2 regions of the Phytohabitans sp. LZ39 genome follow, and region 2 is predicted to be linked to the other one. Evidence: riboswitches for the same ligand, from Rfam matches in the RefSeq annotation. Region 2 holds a riboswitch; the other holds the start of a gene.
The links. A riboswitch is a leader RNA that binds a small molecule or an ion and turns the genes downstream of it on or off. The one in region 2 is predicted to bind S-adenosylmethionine.

Region 1 (5,599 bases), on a different contig from region 2:
CTGCCGCAACTTCTTCGAAAAGCACGCGGGGCTGGCGGCCGGTGGCTACCACCAGCTCCCACTGCGTCCCTGGGCCTCGCGGGCCGGCGCCGCTATAGGTCGTGCTGCCAGTTCTGCCAGCCGTCGACGGGGCGGAAGCCCATCGCCTCGTTGATCGAGATCATGTGGTCGTTGACCGCCGCGTTCCACGTGTCGATCGCCCGCAGCCCCGGCTCGTGCACCCGGGCGTAGCGGAAGTTTTCCAGCTTGACGACCGTGCCGAGGCGGTGGCCCCGGTGGGCCGGCTCCACGATGGTGATCTGTTGAAACGCGTGCCAGTCGACCGTGCCGGGCAGGTCGATCGTGGTGAACGCCACCACCTTGCCGCTCTCGTCGTGGCGCACCGCCGAGTGGTAACGGCGTCGACCGCGGGCCATGACGACCGCGTCCATCGCGCGGAGGCGGTCGGCGTCGATCTTCTCGACCTCCCACTCGAGCTCACCCATCGGCGCGTCGGCGGTCAGCCGCCCGTCGAGGTACGCGATGTCGTCGATGATCTCCTCGGGCGTGGCGCCCCGCCACTGGATGAGCGAATAGCCAGCCGCGCGCTCCCAGGCGGCGGCGAGCTGCCGGTCGAGATCGGCCTCGTCGACCTTGGTGACGTCGAGGCGCCGGCGCACGTCGCTCAGCGCGCCCTTGGCGCCCATCGCGGTGGCGAACCCGCCGCCCGCCTCATCGCGCGCCACGCCGCCGGGCAGCGTCTCGACGGACATGCCCATCAGCCGCTTGCGGCCCAGCCCCCGGACCACGTCCTTGGCGTACTCGTACAGCGCGCGTCCCACGCCACGCCGCCGATACTCGGGATGCACCATGAGGTCGACCTCGGCGTTGTCGAGGTTGTCGAGCTGCGGCAGCTCGATCACCACGTAACCGGCGGCGACACCGTCGATCGTGGCCAGTGCCCGCTCGTGCGCGTTGCCGGGCCACGGGTGGCGCAGCTCGGCTAGGAAGCGCTGCCGCCCCACAGGCGGGAAGTCCGGCACATCCGCGGCCAGCGCGGCCTCGGTGATCTGGTAGGCCTGCTCGACGGCTTTCTCGTCGGCCGGATCTAGGGGCTTGACGGCGATGTCCATGCCACCGAGGGTGCCTCGCCAGGAGGCTCGTCGCGACCGATTTTGCGGGGAGATTTGGTCGGGAGGGACGGTCGCACAGCGCCTCCGGCGCTGGGACGTTAGAGCTAAAGCCTACGGCGACCGCCCTCCCGCACGGAGCATCCTGCGTCGTCCAGATGGCGCCGTCAAGTCCCCGGAGCGGTGTTTTCTCGACGGACGGCAAATTCACGACTACGGAATGCAACTCCCATCCCGGTAAAACTTTTCCTACCTGCGGCTCCCTCCGTGGTCGCGCTCCCACGGGCCGTGACCGGGAATCGCATGATCAGGAGTCGAGGAGGCCGGCGTCCCGGGCACCGCGGAGCGAGGGCTTGATCCGGTACGTCGGACCGACCTGCTCCGCCACCGCATCGATGGTCTTGAGCCCTTCGCCGGTGTTGAAGACGACCGTCTCGGCGTCCGGGTCGAGCTTGCCCGACTCGACGAGCTTTTTGAGCACGGCCACGGTCACGCCACCAGCCGTCTCGGCGAACACGCCGGTGGTACGGGCGAGCAGCTGGATCGCGTCGCGGATCTCGTCGTCGCTCGCGTAGTCCATCCAGCCGCCGGTGCGGCGCACGGCCTCCAGCGCGTACAGCCCGGCGGCCGGGTCGCCGATGTTGAGTGACTTGGCGATGCCGACCGGCTTGACCGGGATGATGTCGCTGACGCCGTTGTGCAGGGCCACGGCGATCGGGTTGCAGCCGGCGGACTGGGCGCCGAAGACCCGCCACCCGTTGGCCGGCGCCTCGACGAGGCCGATCTCGACAAGCTCGCTGAACGCCTTGTCGATCTTCGTGAGCAGCTCGCCGCTCGCCATCGGGATGACCACCTGCTCGGGCAGGCGCCAGCCCAGCTGCTCGGCCACCTCGTACCCGAGGGTCTTGGAACCCTCCGCGTAGTACGGCCGCACGTTGACGTTGACGAACGCGGTGTCTTCGAACTCGTCCGTCTCGACGAGCTCGCTGCACAGCCGGTTGACGTCGTCGTACGAGCCCTCGATCGCCACCAGGTCGCCGCCGTACACAGCCGTGGTGACGACCTTGCCGGGCTCGAGGTCACCGGGGATGAACACGATCGACGGCACACCGGCGCGGGCCGCGTGCGCGGCGACCGAGTTGGCCAGGTTGCCGGTGGAGGCGCAGGCGAAGCGGGTGAAGCCGAGCCCGCGCGCCGCGGTGAGGGCCACCGAGACGACCCGGTCCTTGAACGAGTGGGTCGGGTTGGCGCTGTCGTCCTTGACCCACAGCGGCCCGCGCACGCCCAGCTCGGCGGCGAGCTGGGAAGCGGAGACGAGCGGCGTGAGCCCCGGGTCGAGGGTCACCCGGCTCGCCGGGTCCTGTCCGGTGGGGAGCAGCGCCGCGTAACGCCAGATGCTGTGCGGGCCAGCCTCGATCTGTGCCCGGGTTACCCGCGCGAGAGCGGCCTGGTCGTAGGCCACCTCGAGCGGGCCGAAACACTCGTAACAGGCGTGCTGGGCGGCGAGCGGGTACTCCTTGCCGCAGCCGCGACAGGCGAGTGCGCGGGCAGGGCTGGTCTGGGTGGGGGCGTCCGAGGTGGTGATGGTCGTAGCGTCGAGTGTCGACGGCATCGAGGCGTCCTCTCATCTTTCCCCTGCGCCGCACCGTGCGGCGGGGACGGAATTGGCACCTGCTCCGCGATTGGCCTCGTCATCGAGTCACGCGGGTGGTTGCCGGGGCTTCATCGGGCCGTATCCCTCTGCCCCTCTGGATGAGGTATTCAGTTGTGTGTTCCCGACACAGTGTACGGGGCGAAGCCGGCTACCGCGCCTTTCCGGTGATCTGCCTCACGACACCACGTCTTTGCGGGTGAAGCGCCAGAAGGCGAGCGACCAGAAGAGCGTGGCGTACGCGACCGCCGAGATGCAGCCCTTGACGATGTCGTCGGACTGCACGGGCGTCGACAGCAGCCCCAGCCAGGCGTCGCTGTAGTGCGTCGGCAGGAAGGAACGGATGCTCCCCAGCGCGGTGATCTGGTCCAGGATGCTGGAGAGGATGAAGAGGAGCACCGCCCCGCCGACCGCGCCGAGCGGCGCGTCGGTGAGCACCGAGAGCAGGAACGCCAGCCCGGCCACCACCAGCAGGCCCACCGCGAGGTAGCCGAGGATGCCGAGCAGCCGCAGCAGGCCTTCCCCGGCCGGGATCTCGGCCGCCACGGTGCTGCGCAGCGGCGACCAGCCGTAGCGCAGCGTGCCGACGAGCAGGGCGGTGCCGGCGAGCAGGGTCAGGGCGACGGCCGAGTACCCGAGCGCGACGACCAGCTTGACCGCGAGCAGCCGGGCCCGGGGCACCGGTACCGCCAGCAGGTAGCGGAGGCTGCCCCAGCTCGCCTCGCTCGCCACCGTGTCGCCGCAGAAGAGCGCCACCACGACGGTGAGCAGGAAGCCGGCCGAGACGAAGAGCGTGAAGAGCGTGAAGTTGAGCCCGCCCGACGTGGCCAGGTCGATCAGGCTGGCGAACTCGCCGCCGCCGTTGTCGTCGTCGCCCCCGCTGTCGAACTGGAACGCGACCAGCACGATCAGCGGCAGCAGCACCATGAAGCCGAGCGCGAGCTGGGTGCGCCGCCGGGACGCCTGCCGCCGCCACTCCTGCCACACCGTGAGCGTGCGGCTCGGGCGGTAACCGGTGGCCGCGCCGATCGTCGCCGTGCTCATCGGTCACCACTCCCTCGCGAGTTGTCGCCCACCAGGGCCAGGAAGGCGTCTTCGAGCCGCCGCCGGGGCACCACCCGGTCGACCCCGACGCCGGCGCGGACGAGCTCGGCCACCACCTCGCTGCGCGCGGTGCCGTTGATGTCCACCACCAGCCCGTTGGCGCCGTCGCCGGCGACCGAACGCACCCCGGCGAGCCGCTGGAGCACCGCCTCGGCCGCGTCCACGTCGGAGACGTCCAGCCGCACCGTCGGCGAGTCACCCACGATCTCCTCGACCGGCCCGGACGCCACGATCTCGCCCTTGTTGACGACAACCGCGTGGGTGCAGGTCTGCTCCACCTCGGCGAGCAGGTGGCTCGACACGAGCACGGCCCGCCCGTCGGTGGCGTACCGCTTGAGCACCCGGCGCATCTCGGCGATCTGCGGCGGGTCGAGCCCGTCGGTCGGCTCGTCGAGCACCAGCAGCTCAGGCAGGCCCAGCATCGCCTGGGCGATCGCGAGGCGCTGCTTCATGCCGTGGCTGTACTTGCGGACCTTGCGGTGGATCGAGTCACCGAGCCCGGCGATCTCGACCGCCTCGTCTAGCCGGCCGTCCGCCTCCGGCCGGCCGGTGGCCCGCCAGTACGCCTTGAGGTTGTCGAGCCCGCTCATGTGGGGCATGAAGCCCGGCCCCTCGACAAGCGCGCCGAGCCGGGAGAGCACCGGCGAGCCGGGCACGAGCCGGTGGCCGAATACATATATCTCCCCGCCGGTCGGCTGGGTCAGCCCCATCAGCACGCGCAGCGTGGTCGTCTTGCCCGCGCCGTTCGGCCCGAGCAGCCCCATCACCTGACCGCGCTCGACCGTGAAGTCGACATTGGACACCGCGACGAAGCCGTCCGCGTACTCCTTGCGCAGCCGGCGGACCACGAGCGGCGTCTGCGCGTACTCCTCGTGGATCGTGGAATCGGCGCGGCGGTGCCGGCGCCGCACGACCAGCAGGACCACCGCGAGGCCCAGCAGCACCGCGGCGAGGAGCCCGGCGAGCACCCAGCGCCAGAGCACCGCGGTCGTCGGGATGGGTTCACCCGTGACCGTCGGCACCGTGATCCCGTCGCCGCCGAGCGCCACCGTGTACACGGCGGGTTGGGCCGGCGTCGCGTACCCCTGGTCGGAGGTGGCCACGACGACCCGCAGCCGGTGGCCGGCCTCGACCCGCCGCACGATCGCCGGCAGCGTCACGGTGACCGCCCGCGCCTGTGCCGGGTCGGCGGGCAGGCCGGTCAGCCGCACCGGCGCGACGATGCCGCCGGGGAGCGTGGCGGTGCCGTTTTCGTCGACGTCGTAGAGCTTGACGAAAAGCACGGCCTCGCCCGCCGGCGCCGCGGCCCGGATGGAGACGGTGGGCGTGCCCGCGATGTCGACCGCCTCGGCGAGCGGCTCGGACTGGAAGATCGCGTGCTGGCCGGGCAGGTCGCCGACCAGCCCGCCCACCTCGGAGGCGGCCGTGGTCAGGCTCCCGCCCCCGGGTATGGCGGAGATGGCGGCCGGGTTGCCACCGGGCGGGTTGGCGATCGGCTGCGGCGGCCCGGCGAGCGGCACCCGCTGGCTGGCCGTGCCGGAGAGCCCGGGGTAGTCGTCGACCGAGTAGCCGTTGGTGACGAGGCCGCGGTCCATCGCGTCGAAGCCGGCGACCCGCGACCAGGTGAAGCTGTTGGCCGGCGCGTCGCCCTCGCCCTTGACGTAGTGGTCGAGCCACTGCGCGGTGAGGAACCGCACCCGGTCACGGTCGGAGCGCGGGCCGTCGCCGCCGTCGT
Region 2 (5,599 bases):
CAGGTGCCACCCAGGCTGGTGGCCGTGAACGAGCGGAAGTAGCGGCCCTGCGCGCCGATGGCTTCGACGATCATGAGGTATTGGGTTCGGCCCTGGAGTTTGTAGACCTGGACCGCTTCGAACAGGTTGTTCGTGGTGTCGGTCATGATGACGGTGGCCTGGTTGCCGAAGCTGCCCGGGAAGTTCCCGATCGGCATGCTGGCCCGGTAGATGCGGCCGTTGTCGCCGGCGAAGAACAGGTACATGTTGCTGCTGTCACCGATCAGCGCCTGGTCGATCGGACCGGTGCTGGAGTTGGAGATGGTGGCGGTGGACAGCACCTGCTGAGACGACCAGCCATTCGGATTGGTCGGATCGCTGGAGGTGCGGTAGGAGAACGCGGTCCCACCCCACTGGTAGGCCAGCACCCAAATGTTTCTGGGAGCGAAGTAGAACAACGACGGCGCCACCGTGCCCGACGACATCGCATTCTGGCTGGCCGAGGCCATCTCGGACCAGTTGGAGAAGAGGCCGAAGTTCATCGAGCCCCAGGTGGTTCCGGTGTCGTGGGTGGTGGCGTAGACCAGATGCCGCCCGTTGTACGGGGCGTAGGTGAAGTCCTTGAGCGACACCCATCCCGACCGCGGGTTCGCCAGCGAGCCGGTCGAGGTCCAGCGGTACGTCGACGGCAGAGCACACCCGCTGGGCGGTGGCGTCGTCGGATTAGTCGGCGTCGTCCCGCCGATGCGGACGAGTTGCCACTGCTGGTTGCTGCCGCCCCAGTCCGTGTACTGCACCACGTTGCCGCCGTCGTTGGTCGCGGCACCCTGGATCTCGACCGCCTTGTTGCTGTTCCGGTTGATCAACCGGACGTGGCCGCCGTCCGAGTCGGCCAGCCGGAACTGCTGGTTCGCCCCGTTGTGGTCGGACCATTGCACGATCGCGCCACCGTCCGCTGTGGACCAGTTGTAGACGTCGAGCACCTTGCCCGAGTGGCGGGACTTGAGCCGGTAGTACCCGCCCCCGGAGTCGACGAACTGCCACTGCTGCTGGGCGCCGTCGTTACGCGTCCACTGCGTGATCCGCGCGCCGTCGTTGGTGGCGAGGTTGTACAGGTCCAAAGCCTTGCCACTGTTCCGGTTCACAAGTACATACCAGGCGGTGGTGTCCACAGTGGCCGCCGACGCCGACGTCGCGGCCACCGTGACGAGCGCGCCACCCACGACCACCGCGGCCGCCGCCGCGGCCACCCCACGACGCCACCTCACAGCACGCGCCGACCCGACCGACATAGCGTCACTCCTTTCCGACAACAGTATCGACACCGTCCGTTGTTAGCGTTAACATCTCCGGGCGGCATCCGGGCAGAAACATGTAGGGCTGTACGGCGATAGGTAGCCAACCCGGGCGGTGCGAGTGAGCGCACCGCCCTCATGGGACTGTGAACGAAGACAGTGACCCACGTCAAGATGTTTCGGAAATGTTTCGAAAGAAGTCTTGGCGCGCGGTGACCGTCACGCTAAACCGATTCGCAAGACTCACGACGCACTCACGTCGGTCGCGGTTGACGTCATGGCCGATGTCCGGAGACTGGGTGGTGTGAGGTTTGCGGGCGTCATCGGTGAGGATGAGCCAGACCCGCGCGTGCGATGGCGGGAGCAGGCGCGAGACATGCCGGTGCCGGTTGTCGGCATCACGTCCCAGCCTCATCTGGAGGATTGGGGCGCGATCGGGGTGAGCACCGGCGGCGCGCTGGATTGGTGCGAGGTGAGCATCAGCTACACGCTGTGGCGCAATCCGGACGAGCCCGACGATCCGGCCAACCTCGCCGAGTTGGATCCGGAGCAACGCCACGCGCTGGAGGCGGAGCCGCGCTGGCCCCGACCCCAATGGCTGGTGGAGCAGGTCCGGCGGATGCGCTACCCCATTCTGTGGGAGTGTGTGCGCACCCGGTGGAGCCGGCGGCCGGGCGCGTTCGACACGATCGAGAGCGTGCTGGCCGCACACGTAAACCACGTCCTCGTCAACCAGTTCCGCCAGACCCGCGTGGTGAGCAGCCATCCACCGTCCGAATTGGACAGCCCGGTGTACGAGCGCTGCGTCGACCACGGCATCCCGGTCTTGGTCGACGGCGCCGTCCTGGACGGCTCGCGCATCGACACCGACCCGGACGTGTACGGCGTCGGCGTTGAGCTAGGCGCCCACACGGTAGTCACGGCGGCGATCCCCCGCGACGCACTGCCGCACGTGGAGGTCGCCTTCGCGGTCCGACCGATCTGACCCGATAGCGAAGCCCTGCCCGTCGATGCCTCCCAGCACGCGTCGAGTGGCGTACCGTTGGCCGATGGCCTACGCGGGCTCCCGCACCGTAAACGTCGGCATGTGGCTGCTGCCGGACGACGAAGACGCGTTCGATCTGGCGTTGCGCATGGCGTTTCCGGCGACCGCGTGGCAATGCGGGCAGCCCGGGGCGCCGGGGCTGCACCCGATCCACCTGCACGAGTCGCTGGCGACCGCGATGAGGTGTGGCAGCCGCGGCGTTCAAGCTTTCCTGCACCTGCCAATCGGCGCGCGCCCGCCGGACGGCGTCACCCTCGCAGACGGGGTCACCGTGCCGGACGGTCCTCCGGTCGCCGCGGCCTTTGAATTGTGGCGTTCTTGTCGTCGACATGAGCTCGACAACACCTACTGCGACCACGATCCTGGCTATCGGCACGCCGCGGGCGGCGCGTACTTCGACGTCGGCTGGCTGGACGTCCGCTGGTTCGAGGACGAGGTCGGCGCCGATACGCACCAGCTCCTTCTCCAGCAGGCCCGAGCGATCCGGTCGGTCCTGGTCGCCGCGACCCGACCGGCACGTATCAAGAATCAATTCGGCAAGCCGCTGACCGGTTACCGGATCGGTCACGCGGCTCTGACGATGGTCAGCACTACGGGCATCCGGCTCGGGCGACCTGGCACGGAACGGTTCACGCTCACGTAAGCCCAGGCACGCCTTCCCTGTCGGCGGCTACCTCGGCGGCGAGGGCGGCGACGACGCGGTCGATGTCGTCGTCGGTGGTACCCAGGCCGAAGCTGATCCGCAGCAACGCCGCGGGATCGGCGGCGCAGTCGGCGCCGCCCGCCGCCGTGGTGCCGGTCAGGCGGCGGGCGAGCGGGTGCGCGCAGAACTGCCCGGCCCGCACGCCGATGCCGTGGTCGGCGCCGAGCCGCTCCGCGACCGCCGCGACGTCGTAGCCGGGCAGCGCGAGGGAGACGATGCCCACCCGCGGATGGGCATCGTCGAACAGGCTCACCGGCACCGCGCCCCGCACTGCCGCCAGGCCGGCCCGCAGCCGCCGCAGCAGCTCCTGCTCGCGCTCGTGGATCGCGTCCCGGTCGGTGCCGGTGAGGGCGTCGCACACGGCCGCGAGCGAGACCGCGCCGAGCAGGTTCGGGGTGCCGCCCTCGTGGCGCGCCGGCCCGGTCGTCCAGGTCACCTCGCCGGGGTGGTCGCCGACGGCCGCGCTCGCGCCGCCACCGCGCAGGTACGGCTCGCCGCCGTCCAGCCAGTCGGATCGGCCGACGAGCACGCCGGCGCCGAACGGTGCGTACAGCTTGTGTCCGGAGAACGCCAGGTAATCGGCGCCCAGTTCGGCCATGTCGACCGCCCGGTGCGGCGCGAGCTGAGCCGCGTCGACGACGGTCCGGGCGTGGTGTGCGCGCGCGACGTCGGCGAGGCGGCGTACCGGCCACACCTCGCCGGTGACGTTGCTGGCGCCGGTCACCGCGAAGATCGCCGGCCCCTCGATCCGGTCCAGCGCCCGGTCGAGCAGGTTGGCGGCCGCGTCCGGGTCGGGCGGTGCGGGCAGGCGCACCGGGTTGGGCCACGGCAGCAGGTTGGCGTGGTGCTCACCGTCGAACACGACCGTGGTGGTGCCGGCGGGCAGGGCGTGGGCCAACAGGTTGAGCGCGTCGGTCGTGTTTCGGGTGAAGACGACCGCGTCACCGGCACGCGCGCCGACGAAGTCGCCGACCGCCTGACGGGCCCGCTCGTACTCCAATGTGGACCTGCTGGACCGTACGCCGGCGCCGCGATGCACGCTGCCGTACCAGGGCAGCAGCCTTTCCACCGCCGCGGCGGCGGGGCGGGCGCACGGCGCCGATGCGGCGTAGTCGAGATGGGCGAAGCGGACGGTCGCCCCCGACCGCAGCCGCACGGGCAGATCGGCACCGACGATGTCCAGCGTCATGGGGCAGGCCTCCGAGGCTCACGCTTACCCGCGGCGCGGCTCGGCCACGGGTCTGGTCGTCACCCGGGGCACCCCACCGTGAACACGAGGGTTGCCGGCCAGCGAGCCGGGGCTTGACGCTGGCGCTCTTGACCTTCCCCGGACTATACAAGACCGCCACCGCGGTGGACGGTCGGTGACCTGGCTGCAAGACTCGCCACTGATGACAGTGCTCCGCGGCGCCGCCCGAGTGGCGGGCCTGCTGGTCGTGGTCGTCTGCCTCGGCTACGCCCTGGGCGGCTGCTCCGGCGACCCGGCCGGCCCGGCGGCGAGCAGGCCGGCAGCAACACCGCCGCCGGCTCCTACGGCCTCGCCGACGGCGCGCGGCACGTCCCCCAGCCCGACGCCCACCCGCGTCGGCGCCGCCACCGCCGCACCACAGTGGCTGGGAAAGCGGGTCCTCCCGGTGGGGCCGAACGGGTCCGCCGCGGCCCAGGACACCCCGCCAGAGCTGCGCAACCGGTCCATCATCACGGTCGACGACCTGCCACCGCCGCCCGACGGCCGCTTCCACGCGACCGTGCAGGCGGTGCCCGCCAGCGTGCTGGCCAGGTCCAGCTGGAGCAAGGGCTGCCCGGTGGCCGCGGCGGACCTGCGCTACGTCACGGTCGGCTTCCGCGGCTTCGACGGGCGCGCCCACACCGGCGAGCTGCTGGTCAACAGGCGGGCGGCCGACGACCTCGTCACCGTGTTCCGCCGGCTGTTCGCCGCCGACTTCCCGATCGAGCGGATGCGGATCTCCAGCGCCGCCGACATGAAGGCACCGCCGACCGGTGACGGCAACACGACCGAGGCGTTCGCCTGCCGGCCGGTGCGAGGTCAGACCGCGTGGTCCCAGCACGCCTACGGGCTGGCCGTAGACCTCAACCCGTTCCAAAACCCTTATCACAAAGGCAAAGTGGTGCTGCCGGAGCTGGCCACAGCGTACCTCGACCGGGCCAAGACACGGCCCGGGATGGTGCGGCCCGGCGGGCCGGCCGTGCAGGCCTTCGCCGCGATCGGCTGGCCGTGGGGCGGCGACTACCGATCGCTGAAGGACTACATGCACTTCTCCGCCAGCGGCGGCTGACCCGTCAGACAGGCGAGTCGTCACCCCGGACGCGGGCGTGCAGGTGCATGTCGTGCCGGCCGTCGGAATGGACGGCGGCACTGCGCTGGGTGCCCTCGAGAACGAAACCGGACTTGACCGCCACCCGGCAGGAGGCATTGTTGCGCGTCGAATGATCCAGGTACAGCCGGTGGAAGCCGGCCTCGCCCAGCGCCCATTCGCTCAGGGCGGTCAGCGCGCGGGTGGCGACACCCGCGCCACGAGCGGCCGGTAGCACCCAGTAGGCGCACGCCGCGACACC

Region 1: it holds a riboswitch for S-adenosylmethionine, as region 2 does, so the genes downstream of both, thrC (threonine synthase) here and AC5L36_RS14880 (aminotransferase class V-fold PLP-dependent enzyme) in region 2, are expected to answer to the same signal.

Annotation. Positions count from the first base shown of each region.
Region 1 covers NZ_JCADBM010000001.1:678,259-683,857, reverse strand. Annotated here, with positions in the region: gene AC5L36_RS03140 (hypothetical protein) at 1-154, shown strand, start outside; gene AC5L36_RS03135 (GNAT family N-acetyltransferase) at 93-1,112, opposite strand; gene thrC (threonine synthase) at 1,417-2,721, opposite strand; SAM riboswitch class I at 2,731-2,868, opposite strand; gene AC5L36_RS03125 (ABC transporter permease) at 2,938-3,804, opposite strand; gene AC5L36_RS03120 (alpha/beta fold hydrolase) at 3,801-5,599, opposite strand, start outside.
Region 2 covers NZ_JCADBM010000006.1:275,525-281,123, reverse strand. Annotated here, with positions in the region: gene AC5L36_RS14895 (non-reducing end alpha-L-arabinofuranosidase family hydrolase) at 1-1,271, opposite strand, end outside; gene AC5L36_RS14890 (hypothetical protein) at 1,651-2,259, shown strand; gene AC5L36_RS14885 (hypothetical protein) at 2,324-2,962, shown strand; gene AC5L36_RS14880 (aminotransferase class V-fold PLP-dependent enzyme) at 2,955-4,211, opposite strand; SAM riboswitch class IV at 4,227-4,345, opposite strand; gene AC5L36_RS14875 (M15 family metallopeptidase) at 4,387-5,319, shown strand; gene AC5L36_RS14870 (GNAT family N-acetyltransferase) at 5,324-5,599, opposite strand, start outside.